Regions from separate parts of the Paenibacillus sp. NPDC101420 genome, predicted to be linked through region 1. Evidence: riboswitches for the same ligand, from Rfam matches in the RefSeq annotation. Region 1 holds a riboswitch; each other region holds the start of a gene.

Evidence for each region. Region 1 has a riboswitch for cyclic di-GMP ahead of ACQKMP_RS19620 (choice-of-anchor A family protein). Riboswitches for the same ligand answer to the same signal wherever they lie in the genome.
Region 2: linked by a shared signal. The riboswitch ahead of ACQKMP_RS19050 (anti-repressor SinI family protein) and the one ahead of ACQKMP_RS19620 (choice-of-anchor A family protein) in region 1 are both predicted to bind cyclic di-GMP.
Region 3: linked by a shared signal. The riboswitch ahead of ACQKMP_RS04260 (DUF6612 family protein) and the one ahead of ACQKMP_RS19620 (choice-of-anchor A family protein) in region 1 are both predicted to bind cyclic di-GMP.
Region 4: linked by a shared signal. The riboswitch ahead of ACQKMP_RS23560 (glycosyl hydrolase) and the one ahead of ACQKMP_RS19620 (choice-of-anchor A family protein) in region 1 are both predicted to bind cyclic di-GMP.

What each region holds. Positions count from the first base shown of each region.
Region 1 is NZ_JBNNSE010000004.1:387,206-392,913, reverse strand. It holds partial or broken gene ACQKMP_RS19620 (choice-of-anchor A family protein) at 1-1,147, opposite strand, end outside; cyclic di-GMP riboswitch class I at 1,258-1,348, opposite strand; gene ACQKMP_RS19615 (hypothetical protein) at 2,030-2,233, shown strand; gene ACQKMP_RS19610 (winged helix-turn-helix transcriptional regulator) at 2,678-3,052, shown strand; gene ACQKMP_RS19605 (NAD(P)H-dependent oxidoreductase) at 3,117-3,659, opposite strand; gene ACQKMP_RS19600 (sporulation protein YjcZ) at 4,134-4,235, opposite strand; gene ACQKMP_RS19595 (hypothetical protein) at 4,266-4,421, opposite strand; gene ACQKMP_RS19590 (hypothetical protein) at 4,600-4,830, opposite strand; gene ACQKMP_RS19585 (N-acetylmuramoyl-L-alanine amidase) at 4,924-5,277, opposite strand; tRNA gene ACQKMP_RS19580 (tRNA-Thr) at 5,332-5,403, opposite strand; gene ACQKMP_RS19575 (MTH1187 family thiamine-binding protein) at 5,498-5,708, opposite strand, start outside.
Region 2 is NZ_JBNNSE010000004.1:259,942-265,994, reverse strand. It holds gene ACQKMP_RS19070 (hypothetical protein) at 1-1,036, shown strand, start outside; gene sipW (signal peptidase I SipW) at 1,038-1,625, shown strand; gene ACQKMP_RS19060 (TasA family protein) at 1,717-2,322, shown strand; gene ACQKMP_RS19055 (helix-turn-helix domain-containing protein) at 2,492-2,821, shown strand; gene ACQKMP_RS19050 (anti-repressor SinI family protein) at 3,024-3,179, opposite strand; cyclic di-GMP riboswitch class I at 3,207-3,291, opposite strand; gene ACQKMP_RS19045 (2-oxoglutarate dehydrogenase E1 component) at 3,763-6,053, shown strand, end outside.
Region 3 is NZ_JBNNSE010000001.1:916,327-922,379, reverse strand. It holds gene ACQKMP_RS04275 (RsmB/NOP family class I SAM-dependent RNA methyltransferase) at 1-614, shown strand, start outside; gene ACQKMP_RS04270 (pseudouridine synthase) at 617-1,381, shown strand; gene ACQKMP_RS04265 (Cof-type HAD-IIB family hydrolase) at 1,413-2,213, shown strand; cyclic di-GMP riboswitch class I at 2,420-2,511, shown strand; gene ACQKMP_RS04260 (DUF6612 family protein) at 2,629-3,477, shown strand; gene ACQKMP_RS04255 (serine hydrolase domain-containing protein) at 3,777-4,949, shown strand; gene ACQKMP_RS04250 (ABC transporter permease) at 4,999-5,820, shown strand; gene ACQKMP_RS04245 (ABC transporter permease) at 5,817-6,053, shown strand, end outside.
Region 4 is NZ_JBNNSE010000006.1:147,899-153,951, reverse strand. It holds gene ACQKMP_RS23565 (glycosyl hydrolase) at 1-473, opposite strand, end outside; gene ACQKMP_RS23560 (glycosyl hydrolase) at 627-2,177, opposite strand; cyclic di-GMP riboswitch class I at 2,190-2,269, opposite strand; gene ACQKMP_RS23555 (sugar phosphate nucleotidyltransferase) at 2,406-3,779, opposite strand; gene ACQKMP_RS23550 (UDP-glucose dehydrogenase family protein) at 4,511-5,851, opposite strand; gene ACQKMP_RS23545 (glycosyltransferase) at 5,856-6,053, opposite strand, start outside.

The DNA of each region.
Region 1 (5,708 bases):
TTGGCGTCACGGTCGGCGTTGGTGTTGGTTTTGGTGTGTGTGTTGGCTTTGGTGTGTGTGTCGGCTTCGGTGTCGGTGTTGGCTTTGGTGTGTGTGTTGGCTTCGGCGTTGGTGTTGGCTTCGGTGTCGGTGTCACGCACGGCGTAGGCGTCACGGTCGGCGTTGGCGTTGGTGTTGGTGTCACGGTCGGCGTCGGTGTTGGTGTCACGGTTGGCGTTGGTGTTGGCGTCACGGTCGGCGTCGGTGTTGGCGTCACGGTCGGCGTTGGTGTTGGCGTCACGGTCGGCGTTGGTGTCGGAGGTGGTTCTTCCCCTCCATATGGATACCAATGCATCTGCACTCCACCAGCAAATCCCTTTGCAATCAGCGTCCCATGCAGTTCACCGGAATTATAAGTTACTTTTGCAAGCGGAGCTAGGATAGTTCCTTCTATTGTTAAACTTCCAATGTCAACAGTGCTAGCTTCATAAAAATTAAATAATACCTTGTTAGGGCTACCTCCCCAGATTTGAAAGCTTGGAATGTTAACTGAACTTCCGCTAACGTTAATGATAACTGTGGCGCTATTTGCAATATTAAACTGTAAGCCATTAGCACCAGCGAAATCGGCAGCACTAAGATTAAGAACGTTAAATGGTTCCGAAGCATCAATCGTTATTTTCCCATATTCCTTTTTGAAAGTTCCTATTGTAGCAAGCGAAGAGAATTCATTAGAACGTCCAATAAGAAATTGCTCTTCAGCATCAAAATCAATAGGAGTCCCTTTTCTCGCTGGTTCTTTAAGATCTACACCGTTGCTGGAAAAAACACCACCATAAACGGATGCTCCATGAACAGTCCCATTAGTAAAACTGATGTCATTACCAGCGATAAGAACATCTCCACCTGGATTATCCTTGGATACGCCGTAATTCTGCAAAGTAATATTACCTTTGGCCGCAAGGCGCCCATGAACCTGATCATTAGATTGTTTGAAATCCCCAAAAATAAAAGTATTAAAATTCCCTGCAATACCTAACACAGGTGTAGGAGTATAGGGAAGCACCTCCCCAGCCGCATTTACCAAATGACCTCCAGAAAGACCACTACCTACTGTCAAAATCCCCGCTAATACTAGTGCAAGCAGCGGTTTCATTCTTCTTTTCAAAAAGCACACCTCCTAAAACTATGATTTATATTTAATCAGAATAATTACCAGAAACTCTAAAGGACCTAACAACAAAAAAGACCGCCAAAAAAGAAGTGGAATTCCCTTCTCATGGCAGTCGGACGGTCATAGCGCATTTAAGACACTTTAGACTCCTGGACTTTGCGTCCCACCCTTTCAGGCGGTTTGCTATTATCATGATAATATATGTATTGACTTGCGGATTAGAACTAGCATTTTAAGCATCCTATTAAATAATCGTCTATGACTTTTAATACTTTTGAACTAATAATAGTTTAGCGCTCCATCCCCACAATTGTCAATCAATTCCTTTTGATATCCATACGCGTAAGCAAGCACAAAAAAAGCGCCTAAAGGCGCTTCACACAAAGGTTTTCCTTCAATTTTAAAGTAACTTTATCCAACCTAATATCGATATCCATAATGAAATACTTAGAATCAAACCAAATACCATTCCACGGTGGAGACTTCCTTCCTCTTTCATCCTAATTCTCCCTTTATATAAGTCTGAAGCATTATTTTTTATTATTACAATTTTAATATATTTTATTCTTTCTAATTTAGTTGTGAATTCAATCACATTGGACTAGCTGTTTAGAAATACCATTGATTATTTTTGGAATATCGGGGTAGAATACGAATATACGTTCCCATTAGAGGTGATGAGATTCATGAATAGAGCTGAAAGCAGGGACAACATGCTGGTCAAATCTTATTTATTGCTTCCGATGATTTTATCAGCTTTCGAACGGGACTCCGCCATTCTATTCTGCACATTTACGAACACCTACCCCCTATCTGGAGGTTCTTGAAACAGCCGCAGCAGTTGCTACAACAGATCTAAGAGATGTTCGTTCAGAGATGAGAAAACGGGGAATCAAGGTTTATGAGCAGAACAGACTTAACACGGGGATAGAAGCCAAATTTATATGTCGTGGATACCATGAACGAATGCTGCTGTTAAACGACATCGTCGCTGCCCAAGCTGCCATTCATATGCGCAGATATCTCGGTCTGGATATTTCATCTTTTAAGAGCTATGAAGAGCAATATCAGATTAAGTGAAGTAGCGAAGAAGCTGCCCCCCCTCCCTCATTTAATTAGCGAACAAAAAAATAGGCCTTACCATGGGAGTTGGCAAGACCTGAGAGATTTATACCACAAAACACTGGGGGGTGTTTGGTGTCTTCAATATATACCTTGAACCTGAAAATAAGATGATGCTCACATGAAAATTACATTAAAAACTTCAATTCGTCGCTTAGGCTATCCGCTTGGCACTTTTGATTTCCAACCAAAGAGGCCCGCTTCGCCGACAGAGAAAATCGACCGATTGATAGTTAGCCACGAGTGCTTTGAACAAATTGTTTCAAAATGATATAGTGAATTCGTTCTCACAGGATGACTTGATAGCAGGTTGTAAAACATAATAAAGTCGGGACCTCAGTACGGAGCGACAACAGGCGTTTGCCTTTTCGTTGAATATTTTCTGAAGGAGGGTAATAGCCCATGAGTGATGAAATCTGTATACCGCCTGGCATTCAACAGAAGGACACTAGCTTTGGCTACACCTTGTCTATTATTAGTGGTAAATATAAAATGACTATTCTCTACTATCTCTCTGAAAACAAGATCGTGCGGTTCAATGAACTGCAACGGGGTATCGGTACAATACCTTTTAAGACATTAAGCGTTATGTTGAAAGAACTGGAAACCGACTGTCTCGTCAGGCGCGAGGAATTCCCCCAGATTCCCCCTAAAGTTGAGTATTCCTTGACCGAGAAGGGCCAATCGCTTATTCCGGTGCTGGATATGATGTGCACTTGGGGAGAGAAAAACTTCGTTCCAGCCGCGCAAGAGATAACCATACCTTTTACGATTTAACGACAACTTATGACAAAAGCAGCATTTCCATTAATGAAAATGCTGCTTTTTGCTTCAAATCTAATTACATATTTTCGATAAATTCAACATAGCCTTGCGAACTGATATCCAATTTATTTAAGTAATCCGTACTTCCTACCGTCTCAGATTCCGTGCCATAAATGGCATAGAAGGAACGATAATCAGCGTTGCAATACAAAAAAGTCGTGTCAAAGGGAGATAAAATACGGTCAAGCCCGTAGCCGAGTTTACCTTCTTCACTAAAGTCTTTTGCACTTCCTCCGGCAGTTACAGCTAATGCGATTTTTCGATTTCTTAATTTATCACTCTTCGAGCCATATGCCCATCCGTAAGTAAATACTTCGTCCAGCCACTTTTTAAGCAGAGGTGGACTACTAAACCAGTAGACAGGGAATTGTAAGACGAGCTTATCATGCGCTTCAATCAGCTGTTGTTCCTTTTCCACGTTGATTTTTTCATCGGGATAGGCTTTGTACAGCTCGTGCACCGTATATTTGTCTGGATATTTACGGAGTTCTTCGATCCAGCGTTTATTAACGACGGATGTTTCGATGTTTGGGTGCGTGACGACAATAAGTGTTTTCATTGGTGTATCCTCCATGTTTGAATCAGATTTAGGACTTGAGTATACCTCCCACCATGACATCGCGTAAGTATGCACTTTTAGTTCACGTACTTACCTAAAGGTAAGCACTGCAACCTGCCTGCACGTGATTGATGTATAGTCTTCGGGGCGAATCTCGTCTTCGGTGTACACCCAAATATCACACAAGAGAGACTGGGTCATTCCGCCATTTTACTTGAGTAAAGGTTAGACGGATGTAACGTTATGTGTATGAACTCTATATCACTGATAAAAAAATTTGCCTGAACGCAAAGAAATACCCCACCATTACTGGAAGGGTACGGTACTTCCGCATAATTTCAACATAATCCATTTGGGATACTCGCCTACCACTTAAGGTTGACAGGGTGCGTTTTTGATTATGTATGAAAAAAATCCACCAGCATGAGTACTGGCGGATTTAATAAGGTGCAGCTATATTGGGAGGTTTGAAACTTAAATAAACAAAGTCTTAGAGATGATTACCAACAAGATAAACAGAACCAGAATTGCGGCGGTAGAAGTAAAGCCACCATATCCTCCTGCGAATTCGCCCATTTTAACTCCTCCTTTGTAATTGAATACAATTTAAAATATACAAGCTTTTGTAATGATGACCAGCAGGATAAAGAGCACTAAGATTGCCCCTGTGGATGTAAAGGCTCCACCAACAAAACGTTCAGGTTCACGTTCACGTTCACGTTCACCAACGCCGCAACAACGTTCTCCACGTACTTCGCCCATTTGTCAATTCCTCCTTTTTAATTGGATACAAAACTAAGATATGCGGGATTTGTATCGGTGCTTGGGTAAAAAAGAAACGAAAATAGTAGGCCTGTTGCGGGATCCGACATTTCGTAAAAAACAAAAAAATACCCACCAGCCGAAGCCAGTGGGCGGTTTTTCCCGGTTTTATGATTTTTTAAATAAGGGCTATAGCCAGCAGAGTGAACAAACTCAAGGTTAAGATGTCATTTGTAGCAAAAGGATTACCAAAAAAAGCTGAAGTGTGCACAGATCCGTTATGTTCCGTTCTTAAGTAAACATTATTTCTGTCCACATTTGTAATTACGCCTACGTGCTGTCTACCATCTTTAGTCAGAATCCGCACTCTTCTATTCATGTAGCGCAAGCAGCTGCAATAAGCATCCATCAGGAAACTCCCCCTCGCTCGTATTACTTTATTTTATGATGAGAGGTTACGCCGGTAACGGCCAGCAGCGCCCAAAACTTCCGGCTCGACAAATTAACTTTCCAGTTCACTTTGTAAGGTTAACTGTCTTACTTGCTCTTTCTTGCCGTTTACGAGTACTACCACTTTATTGTCATTGTTGCCCTGATTCGCTGTTTCCTTCTTTTTCAGCCCTAGGTACTTTGCAATCCCGATCACATGGCTATCAATGATTGCTTGGATAACCACATCTTTTTTGAGTTTGGCAGCGTCGGTTGCCACATCCAAAAATAAATTCTCCGTGAGTACTGCAGGTATGTTGCTCTCACGCACCACATGCAGTTTTTTTGCCTTTTGGCCCCGGTCGTTGGGGACTCCATTACAAGCGGAAAAGACACTCTTTCGGTAGAAGAATGGTAGAAGAAACAAAAAAGCGCGACTCCCCAAACTTCAAGAATCCGCGCCAAATATGGTTTTTTGGGATGCTGGTGAAGGGAATTGAACCCCCGGCCTACGCATTACGAGTGCGTTGCTCTACCCCTGAGCTACACCAGCTTAAGCCGATTTTTCTGTCAAACAAAAAATATTATACAACTTTCAGCCAGAAACGCAAGCCTATTTCTCCCTATTTCCCTACTCTCCCGAACTGCTATTCCACCTGTAGTTTACGCTCCACAGACTCCAGCTTTCCACGGCTAGTGGAGGGTTTATCGCGGCGGTCGTCTATTTTAAGTGAGGTAGAGACACGCTCTGCACCTGCGGAAAAAGGAGACTCGTGCAGCGCTTCGACTGCAGCAAAAATACGCTGAAGAGGCCCTTCGATGATTGTACCCATGGATGTAAGCTCATAAGTAATCCCT
Region 2 (6,053 bases), 130 kb from region 1:
TCATATCGAAAGAGCTACTGCTTTAAAAGGATCGCTGCAAAGCTATACCCCTTCAGGCAGTCTCTCAGACGTTTCGGGAATAGAAGGCATGACGCTGGATGAGCTTGATGTCGCAGCGCAAGAGATTTCCACACAAATCTCCGCGCTTCAATCTCAAATCGATGGCGTGAATGAGCAACTGGCCACCAACAGCCAAATTTGGAACGAAATCAATGGTGAGCTGAACGCAGCAGCAGCCGTCCTATTCCAGATTGGAGGATATATGACCTCTCTAGATTCAAACTGTCTAGAAATCAAGGATGAACAATTCTTCAGAGAGCTGCAAAGCAGCCTGAATCAAAGCGGTGTAATCTCTGAATCCCTGAATGCTTCCTTAAAGGGAGTCATCCAATATCTAAACTCCATACACGACATCGGGCTTCCATTTGCTTCGGTAGTGACCAGTGATGTATATGGACAACCCGAGTTACGCAACGAGGCGTTTCAGCAGCCGTTACCTTTCCTGATTCCTTTTAGTCAGCCGGCCGGCAATATCTCTAGCGAACTTACCTCCACTTATGAAAATTTCAATACTGAAATGAATGGTCTTAAAGAATCGGCTACTTCAGGAATCAGCAATCTTCAGAGTCAGCTCCAATTGATCAGTCAAACCCGTGAACAACAATTGGAAGCACTTGAGAAAGCCCGACTAGAGGCGCTGGAACAAACGAAGAAAGAAGAAGAACGTTTGGCACTTGAGAAAAAAGAAAAGCAAGAAGCCGAGGACAAAGCGAAAGCTGAAGCTGAGGAGAAAGCAAAATCGGAAGTGACTCCACCGACAGGTGAAGCTGCTCCAGAGAACATAAATAAAGAACAGCCTGAAGCCCCAGCCACTAACCCGGTCGTTCCGGAAATTGGTGAAGAGCTAACGATTCCAAAAGATGTACCACAGCAAGCGGTTCCTCAGGAGGCGCCAAAAGCGGAAGATACAACCACTTCCCCACCGGTAGCAACACCAGCCCCTTCGGACCCTCAACAAGTTAAAGGTGGCGAATAATATGCGGATTAAAAAAATGATCAACAATACATTATCGAGCATCATGCTTGTGATATTCATTCTGCTGGTGGTAGCCGTAGTTTTATCAAAGGCCTCCGGCGGTGAACCTGCCTTCTTCGGATACCAGATCAAATCGGTACTCTCAGGTTCGATGGAACCAGGGATTCAAACCGGATCGATTGTCGCTTTAAAACCCGGAGGAGATATGAATCGCTTCAAAAAAGGCGATGTGATCACCTTTAGAAATGAAGAAAACCTGCTCATTACTCACCGTGTTGTAGAAGCAACAATGAACAACGCTACTGGTGAAGCCATGTATCGCACGAAAGGCGATAACAATGATGCGCCTGATATGAACCCTACCAGTTCCACGAATGTTGTAGCTGAGTATACCGGGGTCACCGTACCTTACGTAGGTTACGCTATGAATTTCGCAGTTTCCAAAGCTGGAAGTGTCATGCTCATGATCGTACCAGGCTTGATGCTCCTGCTCTATGCTCTGTATTCGTCATGGAAGGCTGTAGCTGCACTCGAAAAGAAAAATGCTGCTATACTGCCCGCCTCTCCACCCCCAACTGAAATACAGTAATTCGTTGATTGTCCGCTTCCGCTTACGAACCGGAAGTTACAATATATAACTTTTATAAAAAAAACCACAAAACCGAGGAGGAATTTTAATTATGGGTATCAAAAAAACATTGGGTCTTGGCGTAGCATCAGCAGCACTGGGTTTATCATTGATTGGTGGAGGAACCTTCGCTTACTTTAGTGACACTGCACAAAGCACTGCTACATTTGCTGCAGGTACACTCGATTTGAACTCCGACCCTTCAGTTATCGTAAATATTCCAAACCTAAAACCAGGTGATACTGTAACCAAATCCTTCAAATTGAAAAACGATGGTTCGCTCGATATCGGATCTATTATTCTGAACACTTCCACTCAAATTACGGATGCTAAAGGTGACAACTACCTGGATTTAGCCCAATTCATTAAGGTCAAATTCCTTAGAAATAACGATAAAGGAACCGTAGTTTCTCCAGAAGATGTAGTCTATCAAACTACGCTTGCTGATTTAAAATCTCAACATCCGGATCTCGTAAAAAATACTGGTTGGGATCAACTCTTCACCGAAGCATCTGGTATTAAAGCCGGCACCAATGACAGCTTCTCCGTCCAATTCGAATTTGTGGAAAATAACCAAGATCAAAATATTTTCCAAGGCGATAGCATAACCCTGACATGGGATTTCGTAGCTAAACAAGGTGCTAAAAAAGATTACTAAGATTAATAGAATAATTTAATATAATACTCGAAGAGCAGCAGATCCTGATTCCGGAAAGCGGATAAGTAGATGCTGCTCTTCTCTTTACAATAAACTTTGTCGAATTTAATGATATTTGCTATACTAATAACAAAAATTACGGAGGGGCGTCAGCATAGTGTCACAAAATATGGGCCAACGTATCCAGCATCTCCGCCTAGAAAAGGGATTGTCCCTATCTGAGCTTGCGGACAGAGCGGATGTTGCTAAGTCGTATCTTAGCAATGTGGAGAGAAACATCCAATCCAATCCTTCAATCCAGTTTATCGAAAAGATCGCCGATGCGCTTCAGGTATCCATCCACGCTTTGCTCTATGGAGAACCTAATGATGCTGAGGAGTCACCTTTAGATTCGGAATGGTTCCGATTGGTGCAGGAAGCTATGGCCTCAGGCATAAGCAAACGCGAATTCAAGGAGTTTCTGGACTACCAGAAATGGCGCCTTGATCAGAAGGATTAATATTCCACCTGACCTGATAAGATCCTCTTCTACTCATACTATTAAACATAAGCGCCCTCGCCCTCCTAACATGGACCGCGAAGGCGTTTTATATTCTAGTAAAATATAAGGACTATTTATCTTGTATACTTTCTTATATACCGAAAAAGGGCCCAGCGAGTTATTGCTGGGCCCTTTTTCAAAATATAACGCACTAAATGTATTACTGCACGGCTTGCACAGTCTTCTCATGAAAGAATCGACGAATTTCATCTGCCTTTATGCCAGCCTTCTTAGCTGCTAATAATAAATGTACCCACTCAACGTCTAGATCAATGACCTGCTGTTCTCTGTTGCTTCCCTGGTTGGACTTGTCCAAAAAATCTCCTCCTAAGATTTTACGTCCCCAGGCAATCCGGCTGTCATAGTATTTCTACCTTAGACCCGCGACTTTGTGCCCCTGTCTTTCGGCAGGTTTACCTTTTACTGGACCCTTTACACGAAAGGATCTACTTTGAAATATATGAAAATCGCTAACTGCAATAACATTATACTATACTAAAGTGGAAAAGTGTGTCGATTTCTGATTAGTTTTTCCATTAAAAAACAAAAAATAGAAGCGCTTTTGTGCGATATCTTGTCCTATTAACACGATACTCGTCCCATTCATAAAATTAATTAAGCCAATATAATGATACTTCCTTCCCTATTAGTTAAAAATAAGGATATTAGAATCATTTTAGTGGGCCTTAGGAATGGGTAATGAGAAGAAACAGCGTTCTTTTCATTAGAACAAGCTAACCCATACCATTTTGCGAACGTATTGGACGAAAGAATGAATTGATTACACGTGTGGAAAGTAGCACAATAAGATGAGAAATGAAACCGCAATCATCACAGCTCCAGTAAGCGTTGACACAAAATGTCACGTATGGAGTTCATCCGTTAAGGAGGATGTATTCATGGCAGCCAAAGAGCCCTATAACGAATCCATTTGGAGTAAGTATTACGGACCCAATTTAGGCTACATTCAAGAAAGATATGAACAGTTTGTGAAAGATCCTTCCACCGTAGAGAATAATTATCGCGAGCTTTTTACAAATTCGGGTCCCCCACCCCTAACACCGGATAGCGAACCGGCTCCACAGCCTCGCATTTCGGGAGACACCGAATGGCTTAGAAAGGCAGTAAGAGCTTCCAAGCTAATCGCTAATATTCGTATATATGGCCATATGGCCGCTGATATTGATCCGCTTGAGCGCGATCACAATCCCATGGCTAAATATCTTGAACTCGAAACCTATGAGCTGACTCGTGAGGATCTGCTCGCACTACCTGCCACGCTCATTTGGGAGAATGCGCCGAATGATGTGCATACCGGATGGGATGCAGTTCAGCGTATGCGTCAGGCTTACACCAAGACAATCGCCTATGAATTCGGGCATGTGCATGAAGAACAAGAACTGAAATGGTTGAACAGACAGGCAGAATCCACAAGCTCACCAGCGCCTTTAAATAATGCAGAACGTAAAGAGCTGCTAAACCGCCTGATCCAAGTAGAGCAATTTGAAACCTTCCTTCACAAAACCTTTGTGGGTCAGAAGCGTTTCAGCTTGGAAGGCAATGACGCACTCGTACCGATGCTGGATGAAATCGTACGCGCTGCTGCGCATGACGGCGCAGAGCATATTCTGATGGGCATGGCGCATCGTGGTCGCCTCAACGTTCTTGCACATATTTTGGGCAAACCTTATGACATTATATTTTCAGAGTTTCATCATTCTCCGAACAAGGAGCTTTTCCCTTCCGAAGGCTCTACAGGCATTAACTATGGCTGGACGGGTGATGTGAAATACCATCTGGGTGCAGATCGCGCTGTCCGTGAAGGAGAAACCGTACGCACAAGAATAACACTAGCGAATAACCCAAGTCACTTGGAATTCGTCAATCCTGTCGTGGAAGGCTTCACTCGTGCTGCTCAAGAAGATCGGAGCACAGCCGGATTGCCGAAGATTGATACCAGTAAAGCTATGGCGGTACTGATGCATGGCGATGCTGCTTTTCCAGGTGAAGGGATTGTTGCAGAAACACTTAATATTGGCAAACTTCAAGGTTATCAGAATGGCGGGACGATCCATATCATTGTTAATAACCGGATCGGCTTTACGACAGAAAGCGAAGACTCCCGTTCAACGCATTATGCGAGTGACATCGCCAAAGGATATGAAATTCCAATTATCCATGTCAATGCTGATGATCCTGAGGCCTGTATATCAGCCGTTCGTTTAGCTAGTGCATATCGCAATCAATTCAAAAAGGATTTCGTTATTGATCTCATCGGCTATCGTCGTCATGGACATAACGAAATGGATGATCCTGAAACTACACAACCTATCGTGTACGGTAAGGTACGCAATCATCCAACCGTTTACAAGGTGTATGCGGAGCGGCTACAGCGTGAAAAAATTCTTACAGCTGAAGATGTACAAAAGATGCACGTTGAAACAGAAGGCGTATTGCAACGTGCGTACGATAGTATGAAGGAAGGCAATCATAAGAAAAAAGAACCAAAAGCCTTCATTCCTCTTCATACAGATCGCTCAGCGGCAGGCACTACAGCCGTACCGATCTCCAGTCTGCAAGAGATTAATCGTGAGCTACTGAGCGTACCTGATGGATTCCAAGTCTATCCGAAACTGGAGCGAATTCTGCAGCGTCGCAAGGACGCGCTGAATGAGGGTGAAAAGGTCGACTGGGCACTCGCTGAGTCCCTAGCCTTCGCAACCATCCTGAAGGATGGAACGCCAATTCGACTTAGCGGTCAGGATGCACAGCGCGGCACCTTCGCACACCGCCATCTGGTGCTGCACGACAGCAAGACAGGAGAATTATTCTCTCCGCTTCATCAGCTAAGTAATTCTCGCGCTTCCTTTGGCGTATATAACAGTCCGCTATCTGAAGCTTCTGTGTTAGGCTTTGAGTATGGTTATAATGTGTTCGCACCAGAAACCTTCGTCATCTGGGAAGCACAATATGGCGACTTCGCCAATGCAGGTCAGGTTATATTTGATCAGTTCATTGCCGCTGGACGTGCGAAATGGACGCAGCGCAGCAATCTCGTCGTCATGTTACCGCATGGCTACGAGGGACAGGGACCCGAGCATTCCAGTGGTAGATTGGAACGCTTCCTACAGTTATCCGCGGAAGAGAACTGGACCGTTGCTAACTTGACCACTGCTTCTCAATATTTCCA
Region 3 (6,053 bases), on a different contig from region 1:
GTGATCACTTAGAGGTCAAGTTAAACGAATCTGCAAGAGCAAGAACTACTACTCCAAAAAGTGCAGCACACGTTAAATCATCCAATAAATCAGAAGGAAGACGGGGGAAAGAAGGGAAACCCTCTCACAAACCTACTGGTGGCGCTGACCGTGGTCGGCAAGTTTCAGGTGACGAGCAAGCTTTGACTGCGTATGAAAATTTTGTGCGAGATCAGCTTGGTTGGGAACCGCAAGGATATCCGGTTCTGTTCGGTGACCATCTGTACATTTCTCCACTTCCTAAGGAAAGACTAAATGGATTAAAGACGATCCGCCCGGGATGGTATGTAGGACAAATCCGTAACGGAAGATTTATTCCAGGGCATCCAATGGCTACAGCTTTGCATCCGGAAGAAAGCTGCCGAAGTGTCTCACTCTCCAGTACGAATCATGAAGCTATTTCCTATCTTAAAGGAGAGACGTTGTCGATTTCTCAAGAACGTCTCTCTATTAGAATAGGAAGTGCCCAAAAGGGATACGTTCTGGTCTGCATTGATGGCTACAGCGCAGGCTGGGGTAAGTGGCAGGATGGCATACTCAAGAACGAATATCCCGCAGGCTGGAGGTGGATGTAGCAATGAGCCAATCAGGTAAGCCCGCCAAAAAACAACGATTAGATAAAGTGTTGTCCCATATTGGAGTGGGGTCGCGCAGTGATATCCGTAAACAAGCTAAACAAGGCTTAATATTGGTGAACGGGACCGTGGTAAAAGATAGTGGGTTCCATGTGGATCCTTATGCCGATAAAATAGAGGTAGGGGGAGAAGTTGTTACCTACCGTGAATTCATATATCTTATGATGAACAAACCCCCGGGTGTCCTGTCAGCTACGGAGGACAAGCGGGATCGGACGGTTTTGGATCTTTTAAAGCACGAGTATGCACAGTTTGAACCGTTTCCTGTAGGAAGGCTAGATAAGGATACTGTGGGACTGCTGCTGATCACTAATGATGGGAAGCTTGCCCATGAATTGCTGTCGCCACGTAAGCATGTCCCGAAAACGTACGAGGCAACCATCGAGGGCGATGTAGACGCGGATGATGTCGCGGCTTTTGCAGCAGGGGTGGAGCTGGAAGATGGCTACGTTACTTTACCTGCACACTTAACCATTCTTGGAAGAGAGCGCGGCAGCAAAGTGATTTCCCATATTTCACTTATCATCACTGAGGGGAAATTTCATCAGGTGAAGCGTATGTTTCAGGCGGTAGGCAAAAAAGTCACTTTTCTGAAACGTGTATCTATGGGAGAATTGAAGCTGGATGAAAGTCTGCCGCTTGGAGCTTGTCGGGAACTGACGTTAGAGGAACTGGCACTCTTAGGCGCAGAATCATCTCAAGGATAATATAGAAAAAGAAAGACAAGGATGGTGGAGTATGAGATACAAACTGATTGCACTAGATGTGGACGGTACGCTATTAAATGATGATCACCACTTAAGCTCTGAGAATAAGGAAGCTATTGCTGAGGTTACACGTCTTGGCGGTCAAATCGTATTGTGTACGGGACGCAGTCCACAGAACTCGATTCCTTTCATGGAGGAAATGGGGCTGACTGGTTACGTGCTTGGTCACAATGGAGCAGCGACGGTACGAGTGGAAGATCGAGAAGTGCTGCACCAATATGGTATGGATGCACGTGGTCTTGACCCCTATATTGACTATTGCCGTAAGCACAATATTCATTATGATGTGAATACTGCTTTTGATATGTATGTTGATAATGTAGAGAATCTGACTAAAGAAGCTAATTATATGTATGAGCACTTCCGTATTGTGCCAGCGACGCTGCCCGCATGGGAAGATTTCCGTGAACCGGTTGTTAAGTTTACTGTATTTACACAGCCAGAAATCCTTGACGAAGCTGAACGTGAATGGCGTACTTGGGCTCCTGAGTACAATATTTTGCGGAGTGGTGAATTTTTCGTTGATTTGATGCATCCCGAATCTTCTAAGGGAAACGCATTAAGAAATCTCGCTGTGAAGCTGGGAATTCCGCAAGAAGAAGTCCTCTCAATCGGTAATTATTTTAATGATATTTCTATGCTTACCTATGCGGGGATGGGCGTGGCGATGGATAATTCTCCTGTAGAGGTAAAAGCGGCAGCGAATGCTGTTACGGGTTCGAACAATGAGCATGGTGTGCGTGATGCGCTGGTTAAATATTGTTTATCCTAATCTTTTTGATCCTGTAAAATAATTTTAGATGCAAAGCATAAAGCGGACTGGAGTCCTGTTTTATGCTTTTTTTTACGTTGACATAAGGATACGAGTAAATCGACGGTAAATAGAAATGGAAGATAAGTCGTTTACAGGTAATTATAACCATGATAAAATTAGCGGTGGGACATGCGTCCGTAAGCTAATTAAAACTAATTGATTGTCCGCGTTAAAGGTAAAATCATCGAAAGATGATGACACAAAGCCATGGGTCTAAAGCCTTTCTACAGAAGGAAATGATCGCCAGGCCGCCATAGGGATGTCTTATGAAGCATAAAGGATAGCTCTAAGAATATGTAGTCAATTTTGAGCTCTTTTATTATTTCGACCTATACGGCGTTACATTATCGCAAGGGGCCGAAAGGGGAAGTACATGAACAGTTTTTTCAAAACAATAGGCACTAGTTTGGCAGTAGGTGCTTTATTGCTGTCCGGAACGATCGGATGGATGTCTAATCCTGAAGTCGTGTCTGCCGCTACCACAACAGCAGTAACCGCGGATCAAATGATTAGCAAAGTAACGGCAGCCTCTAAAGCAATAAAGAATTTTCACTTAGATGTGATCAAAAAACAGGATATTCAGAGCGGTGGGGTACGTATCAGCAACACTAACACACTGAAGCTGGATATTAATCGACTGCCGAATTTTGCTGCAGCCGGCACCGTTGATAGTAGTCTTTTAGAAACAACGTACAGTCTATATGCCAATGACAAGGAGTTTTACTATCTTGTAGACGGAAGTGAACTGATCGATGAATCTGAAGATGAAGGTTACGACGATGACGGTGAGCCAATCGATCCTGATGCGCAGTATTGGATTGGACTGGAGAAGATGGAGTGGGATTCTTTTTACTCCAAAGGTCAATACGATCCTGTTTCCATGCTTGATTCGGTAAAAAAATATAAAAAATCTATGAAAGTCAGCACTGCTGGTGCTCAGACAGTCCTGCAATTCACGGTAACCGATCCGACAGCAGCTAAGGGAATAATCAAGCTCTATGACCAGGAGAACCTCTGGGATGGTGAGACAGTTCAACCCAAAAGCGTAACGTGGAAATTATTCGTCAATACTAAGACCTGGCAGACGGAAAAACTGACAGTCGATCTGAGTTATGTGCTGATAAGTGATGGAGAAAAGGATACATACAACACGAAAATCGAAGCTAAGTATTCCAAGAATAACAAAGGTACAACCATTGTAAAGCCCGCCGAACTAGAATAATAAGGTCGTTTTCATATGGAGTAAAAAGCGCTGTTCAGTAGAACAGCGCTTTTTGCTCCATTCATGACAGTAGCCAACAGGAAGTGAGATATGTAAAAAATAAATAAATATAAAATTGACCTACCAATTATTAGGATTTTAGTACATGCTATTTATGTGATTAATAATCTGAATTAATTTAATAGTGTATGAAATATCATGTTGTAACTATTATATTGAAAAGGTATTATAAGTTAGGTTAAATTTACATTTTTGAGAATTGCTATTCTTTTTAATGATTGATAGGGGGAGTGCGAATAATGTTATCATCCACAGAGCTTAGCAAGCTGAACGAAGTGAATTACAGGGAGGACCGATTAGAGGCACTTAATCATTTTTATGAGGATCTCTGTAATAAGAAAGTAGCCGATGGCTATATTTATTCTCTTAGTCGTTATGGAAAAATATTTGCTAATAGAGCGGGGGGGCGCTTCAGTTACGAAGAAGATAGCGGCCAAGAGTTGAAAACGGATACAATATTTCGAATCGCTTCTATTACTAAGCTGTTTACGGCAACAGCGATCTGGCAGCTAGCAGATGATGGTGAAATTTTTATGGGGCAGCCAGTTAGTTCTATTCTTCCGGAGTTTGATGCCGATCCTTTTAAGCCGATTACAATTGCTCATTTACTGACGCATACCTCCGGCATCGCACCTGATCATGGCACTATAAGTGATACCTACTATAAAAGTGCATGGTGGTATATTTATGAATCAGAGCTTGGAAAAGAAAACTGGATTAAAGCTGGACTTTCCTATGGTATTCGTTTTCCGGTAGGGACTCAATGGATGTATTCATCGTTCGGATACGTGGTTCTTGGTGCAATTATCGAGAAAATAACAGGTGTTATTGCAGAAGATTACATAATGGACAACATTGTAAAACCGTTAGGCATGACAGATACTTTCTTTGATATACCGCCTGAGAAAGCTGGTAGGATCGCTATTCGTTCGGAAGAAGCCAAGGAATATCTTCAGAAGCTGCAAAACGGGGAAATTACGGATGAAGAACAAAGGTCTGAGGAAGAAATCAAGACTCCCGGAACGGGTGGGGGAATGTATTCAACCGTTAATGATCTACAAAAGTTCGGAATCATGCTGCTTAACCATGGGGAATACGAAGGTGGTCATATCTTAAGTCGGATGGCTGTTCAGAAAATGACCAAGCGGTTCAATTCTGAAAAACTTCCAAACTACGCATGGGGAGATGGAGGAGCAGATAGACCATACGGTCTTGGGCCAGACCTTCGATATAATGAAAGTACATCTTATTCTGAAGGCACTTTTTTTCATGAAGGATGGGGGTCTTGTTCTTTGGTCGTTGATCCGGTTGAACAGCTGATTGCCGTTTGGTATATCCCTTTTCATAAAAATATATGGGACGGTAGAGCGATTTTCGGTACAAACAATGTGATCTGGTCCGGACTCGAATAAGAATAAGATTATATGTTGTGAGATATCAAAGATAGGCAGGATGTGACTTATGTTTGAGAAGATAAAGCACCGCTTTCGCGTTATGAGAGCGGTTGCTTTTGTTACTTATAAGGAATGGAGTGCGTACAGAACGCATTCGATGGTTTCTATTTTTGTAGGCCCGCTATATTTTTTGGTGCAGTATTACATATGGAGCGCTGTTTATAGTGGAGAATCCTCTATTAACGGGATGTCGCTCTCTCAGATGCTCTCTTATTTTTGTGCCACGATGTTGATCAACTACTTGACCATGGATTTTGCCGATTGGAATTTACAAATGCTCATTCGCACCGGGAAATTCATTACGTTCTCTTTAAGACCAATGAATCATATGTTCTATGCATTGTCTCAGAAGGCAGGGCATAGGGTACTTGGGCTTCTATTTGAATTTATACCCTGTTTTATGATCTTCTTCTTTATTTTTCATATTGATGTTTTACCCGCAAATTTACTATACGCAATGCTATCGATAGCTATGGCATTCATGATGAACTTTTTCATCCATTATAGTATTGGCATGGTCGCATTTTGGATGGTGCAATCCTCCAGTATTCGTAACTTTTTCAGTCTTTGCGAGGGGATATTCTCAGGATCACTGATTCCATTGGTCTTTTTCCCAAAATCCTTACAGCTGGCTTCCTTTTTCTTACCGTTTCAATATACGACCTTTCTGCCTGCAATGGTCTATACAGGTAGCTATACTTTAGCTGATATAACCTTACCTATTCCCCAAGTTTTGTTGTTGCAGCTTGTAGCCGTTATTATTGCCGGAATAGTCTGCCGGGTGCTGTATGCGGTATCGCTTAAGCATTTTACGGGGGTGGGCGCATGAAACGTATGTATCAAATATATAAAACCTGCATGAAGGCGAATATTGCTTCTGCTATCACTTATCGTGTTAATTTTATTCTTAATAGCCTTATCATGCTCATAGGGAATGTGTTGTTTCCCCTAGTAACGGTGTTCATCTATAATTCGAATGCTTCATTTGAAGGATGGACCTTTAAAGAGGCACTATTAATTCAATCTGTGTTCATTTTGTCTACGGCTTGTGCCGGGATTTTT
Region 4 (6,053 bases), on a different contig from region 1:
AGACTTCTGTTTACATTGGACCATTCTGGAGAAGTTCCCGGCAAACTCTGATGGAATGTCATGGCTACAATGCCACCCTCTTGATGCCACTCCATTGCACTGTCTATAACAGCTTGTCGCTGTTCTGCGATCGTCCCTTCGGGTTGATTATTAATTGCCCCCAATTCATAACCATGTAGAACGGCATTTTGTCCCGATGTATTCTTCAGCTTATGAACCAGTTCATCTGGACTTTCTAGATAATCATGCTGGCCAGACAGGATTCCTTTGCCACGTAGATTCACCAAATTACTCAGCAGTTGCTTGGCTTCTTCAGAAGCTGATGGATTGCTTGGTATAACCGGAGGAAGAGCGGAAGAAACACTCATAGCCTTCGGAAGACCCTTAACCTCTCCCCAAGGCAGCAAGGAAAAAATAATAAACACCGGTAATATAGTAAACAACAATCTGTTTTGCTTATAATATTTACGCAAATAAATCCTCCTTTCGGTAGCTGTACTGCCTCCACAGGTGCTAAATAAACATACCTGTTATCGGACAATCGTCTTCTGACCTAATGAGGACTATAGCTTAGTAGCTCTGCAATAACGCAGAGCCACTAAGGATCGACCTTTAATTTTCATCAATCAGGAGACATCCGGAAGATAAAGTGCACTTGCTGGAACTGTCTCTTTAGCTTGACTAGCACTTTCCCACATCAAGCGGACTCTCGCATCGCCTTCATTTTCGTAATACTCCACCTTGATATCGTATAGCTGGCCAGCCTTCAGCGTTATATTACCCTTACGCTCAGTACCACTTTGCTTAGTCCAACTATCAATCACGGATTGCCCATTCACCCACACACGGATGCCATCATCTGAGGTAGTGTAAAATGTATATTGCTCATCATATAATGGCTTAATTTTACCGCTCCAACGTATGGAGAAACGATCAATCCCGAGGGCGGCATCCGGCGATCCTTGCCGCCAATTGAAATCGATAATTGCATCAGTTCTAGTAAGAGCTGCTGTTCCCGATAGCTGTATGTTGTTGTAATATTCTCCTGCAAGCCCCTTCACAAGAGGAATTGCTGCCTCACCCTCTTCTTCGGGAGGTGCCGGCGCTGGTGCAGCGCTAGGTGTCGGTACCAGACTAGTATTTAATTTATCTCTAGTTAGGGTATAGTTGCTATTCATAAATGTTTTAATTGTATCTGCACTGTTATTCTCGTAAAGCATTTTTCCCCAGCTCATCATATACGTCCATTTACTTTGTGATTGCTGAAGCTTCTCCAGATTAGGCATTTCACCATTCTCCCCGATCGCAATCGGTTTGCCTGCGGCTAGACTCAACAAGCTGTCATAGTATTTTTGCTGGTAATCATTTTCGTATATATCTGCTGCCAGAATATCTACTTTATCAGCACCTGGATAAGTTAGCGCATAAGGATCTGACCAAACATTGGGAGCATTCGGACTCCATACCCATAACAAATTATTTAATTTATGAACGTTAACAAAACGGTCATACATAATATTCCAAAGTTTAGAAAAGTTATTTTTCTTCCCCCACCAGAACCAGTTCCCGTTCATTTCATGATAGGGTCTCCAAAGCACCGGAACATTGGCATCGCGCAAGCTTTTTAGGGAGACTGCCACCTTATCAAGTTCAGCGATCAGATTGTTATATTGCTTGGTACCCGGTGTAACGTAACTATCGAACTCATTCTGACTAAGTGTTTTTTTCACATTATCCCAGTCATAAGAGGTGCCCGGCAGGTTAGCATGAAAAGTCATAGCTACGATCCCGCCCGCTTTATTCCAGTTGATCGCGCTGTTCACCACATTTTGACGCTGCCAGGCCATCGTTCCTTCTGACTGACCGCTGATCGCGCCCAGTTCATAACCGTGAAGAGCGGCATATTGTCCGCTGGTTCCCTTCAGCATATTGTTAATTTCATCTGGACTTTCTAAATAGTCATGTTGACCAGCAATAATACCTTTTCCTGAGATCGAGTAAAAATAGTTAAGCAGCTTTACGGCTTCAGGTGAGGCTCCTGGGGTAACTGGCGTTCCAGAATTTGAAGCAGCTATGACAACAGACGGCGAAATTCCAACAGTAAGCGGAAGTGCAGTCAGAAACAAGACGAGTGTCAGAAATGCGCCAAATAATCGATACGTACGGTAAGCTTTCAAAATAATCTCCCTTTCGGTAGCCAGGCTGCCACTCTTTCGAAGGCCCTATAGCTTTGCGTCCCTACCTTTCGATAGGTTTGCCTTTTCAATTTAAGAGAAATAATCTCTCTTACCGTAAGTATCGACGACAATTAATGATATATTTAGTGTTTTTATGACTTTTTTTGATAATTGAGTCAATTTACCTGTTTCAAGAAATTTTGGATTGGTTAAATAGATAGGTTAGACCTATGAAATGAATTGTTGTAGTTCTATATCATTCCAGTCTAAAGTAATACGAATGTTATCTTCTTCTACTAATTCAGAACCCGTCTGTACCTCTATAAACTCGACATCCGTCAAAGCAAGGATCGCGTGCTTCGTTCCTTCCGGTATACGTACCACGTCCCCAGCCTTCACATTATGTTTTTTCTCATTCAGCACAATACTTGCTTCGCCGCTGACGATTGTCCAAATTTCACTACGCTTGCGATGTAATTGATAGCTGATATTATTCCCCTCGGATATAAAAATCCGTTTGGTCAGCACTTCATTGCCTTCATCATATTTCACATAATCAATAACTTTGTAATGGCCCCAGCGGCGTTCCTCGTACATCGGTCTTTGTTCAAAGGTCTTCAGCACTTCTTTAATCCGTGGGCTCTCAGCTTTATGGGTAACTAGAATCCCATCCGGGCTAGCCGCAATGATCAGATCCTTCGCACCAATTACCGTAATCGGAATATCCAGCTCATTAATCAAGCAAGTCCCCTCAGAATCCGCCGTTACAAAACCTTTTCCTACATGCTTGCTGCTCATTTCCTCTGTCAGCGTATTCCACGTTCCAAGATCCTTCCAGAATCCATCATACGGCTGTACTACAATATGTTCTTCTTTCTCTACCACTTCATAATCAAAGCTGATGGAAGACAATAGCTTATACTGCTTCTGCAATTCTTCATATCCTAAAGGCAACCCTTTACGCTGCAAAATATCTAACAAGTACCCTAAGCGGAAGGCAAACACTCCACAATTCCACAATGCATTTTGCTCGATGAGCTGTTCTGCTTGTATACGGTCTGGTTTCTCTTGAAAGTGACTCACCTTCATAAAACCATTTCCCCCCGCCTCTTCGGTGGTAGGAATAATATATCCGTATTTCTCTGAGGCATGTTCAGGAACAACACCCATTAGGGCCAGATTTGCTCCACTTTCCAGCATGGTCCCCTCAAGCATAGCTATGGTATCGAAAAAGGATGCTTCTACATAAGGGTCAACAGGCAATATTGCTACCGTCTCCGCTGGAGAAACACCTGCCACTGAATAAAGATAGGTAGCTGTTAAGGCGATAGCCGGAAAAGTATCCCGACGCTCCGGTTCAACGATAATCGGCACATGACTTCCCAGTTGGCTTTGTATCATTTCTACTTGGCCGCGGCCGGTGGCCAGATAAGATGATTCTGCCATCCCTGCTTCCTCCAGCTGTCTCCAGACACGTTGTACCATGGATTCTGGTTCACCTTGAGGGCTTTCAAGTACCTTTAGAAATTGCTTTGAACGTGAGTCGTTGGACAACGGCCATAACCGTTTACCTGAACCGCCTGATAGAAGTACCATTTTCATAGAATGAACCCTCCTTGAATTATGGAAATCGAGCATATTTGAATTGTTATCAAAACGTCTGGCTTCCGTTTGGTGGTAGCTAGAATGGATTGTATTAAAAGCTATATCTTTGTTAGGTAGAAACCACTCCAAGGGATTTTGGACTTCCGATCGCTGTTATCCTCAGATTTCCTGATTGAACCGCTTCTCGCGGTAGAAATCCGAGGATAAAGGCGAACACTCCGTTTCTACAGTTCCAAATTCCCTTTCCGTTCTTAACCTAACCAACTTCTTCTTAATACTTGATCCGTGCGTACCGGGCTGTACCAGCCGGAAGCAAGCACGTTTTTCTAAAGATTTGCTTCTGCTCTGGGGGAGGCAGCAGCAACTGCAAGAACAACTGCAACTACAAGAGCAAGACTAGTAGCCACCACAGAGACAGAGACAGAGACAATGACAATGACAACTACAAATGCTACTGCTACTGCTACTGCTACTGCTACTGCGGTATATAATCAGAGTACCTAACTTTATAAATTGCTTAGAACCTTAAAATAAGGGAACGAAGTGGCGGAGGGGAATTTTGGAACTGTAAGAGCGATAGCGTCCGCCTTTGTCTGCGGATTTCTACCGCTATCAGCGGTTAAAATCAGGAAATCTGCAGACAACAGCGGCCGGAAGTCCAAACATTCTCTGGAGTCACGGCTCATCCCTAAATAGAAAAATCACAAGTTCAATCAATATAACTTAGATTAAACCGCTCCAGCCACACTAGCAGAATAACCGCTCAATCCACCCATCTGCGGGCGGCCGACAGAATGATAAACGAGGCCGGTACCCTCGATTTGCTCCTTGGAATACACGTTGCGTCCATCGATCAATACCCCATTACGCATGCTTTTCGCCAGCTGATGCAGATCAATCTCCTTGAGCAGGCTCCAATCGGTCAGCAGGCATACGGCGTCGCTGCCCTCAGCCGCTTCCTCAGGCAGATTGCACCAGCGAAGCTGCGGATGATCATATTGCTGCCTGAAATTTGTAGCTGCGATTGGATCATATAGTTTGACTGTTGCCCCCTCAGCCACCAGTGCCTCAACAATCTCTCTGGCTGGAGCTTCGCGGACATCATCAGTATTAGGCTTAAAAGCAAGCCCCCATATCCCAATCGTCGAACCGCGCAGGCTGCCAAGTGATTCATGCAGCTTGGAGATGATCATAAACCGTTGTCCCTTGTTCACTTCGACTACAGATTTCAATAATTTGAATTCGTAATCGACGTTGCCCGCAATTTGAATGAGTGCATTAGTGTCTTTCGGGAAACAGGAGCCTCCATAACCGATGCCAGCCTGCAGGAAGGATGACCCGATTCTTTGGTCCATACCCATTCCTTGTGCTACTTCGGTTACATCAGCTCCCACTTTTTCACAAATATTGGCGATCTCGTTAATAAAGGAGATCTTCGTGGCCAAAAATGCATTTGAAGCATATTTGATCATTTCAGCACTGCGTATATCTGTTACAAATACATTTTCAGTGAAACCCTTATGAAGCTCGCGCATGGTTGGTTCCAGCTCTGGATTATCAAGACCAATGACAATTCTGTCGGGATGGAGGGTATCGCGAATCGCTGACCCTTCACGTAAAAACTCGGGAGCAGACACGATATCAAAAGAATGATGGGTAAACTTAGAGAGCATTTTGGAGATTTTCTCATTTGTCCCTACGGGAACTGTAGATTTAGTCATTATAATTTTGTGCCCTTCCATCGCTTTAGCGATTTCAGCAGCTGCACCCTCAATGTAGGTTAAGTCAGCTTCACCATTAGGCAGCGATGGCGTACCTACAGCAAGAATGATAATATCTGAATGCCGCACCGAATCCTGAAGATCTGCAGAAAAAGATAACCGTTCTTCACGAAGATTCAGTTCAATCAATTCCTCGATTCCCGGCTCATAGATGGGCGATTCCATCTGTTTCAGCTTCTTAATCTTTTCCTCGTCCTTATCCACACAGATGACATGATGTCCGCTAAGTGCAAAGCACACGCCAGATACAAGACCCACATACCCAGTACCGATTACTGTCAGCTTCATACAATCATCCTCCTTTTAGAAAATTGACGTAGGCCTGCTCAACATACTGCTTGAACTTAACCATAAACGCCTGCTCATCGAATTTACGTGCATGCTCCATGATTTGATCGATATCCCAAGCGTAGGACTCTACCTCATAAATAGCCTTAAGCAGATCCTCCACTTCTTGATGCTGAAAGAACACACCATTTACATAAGGAAT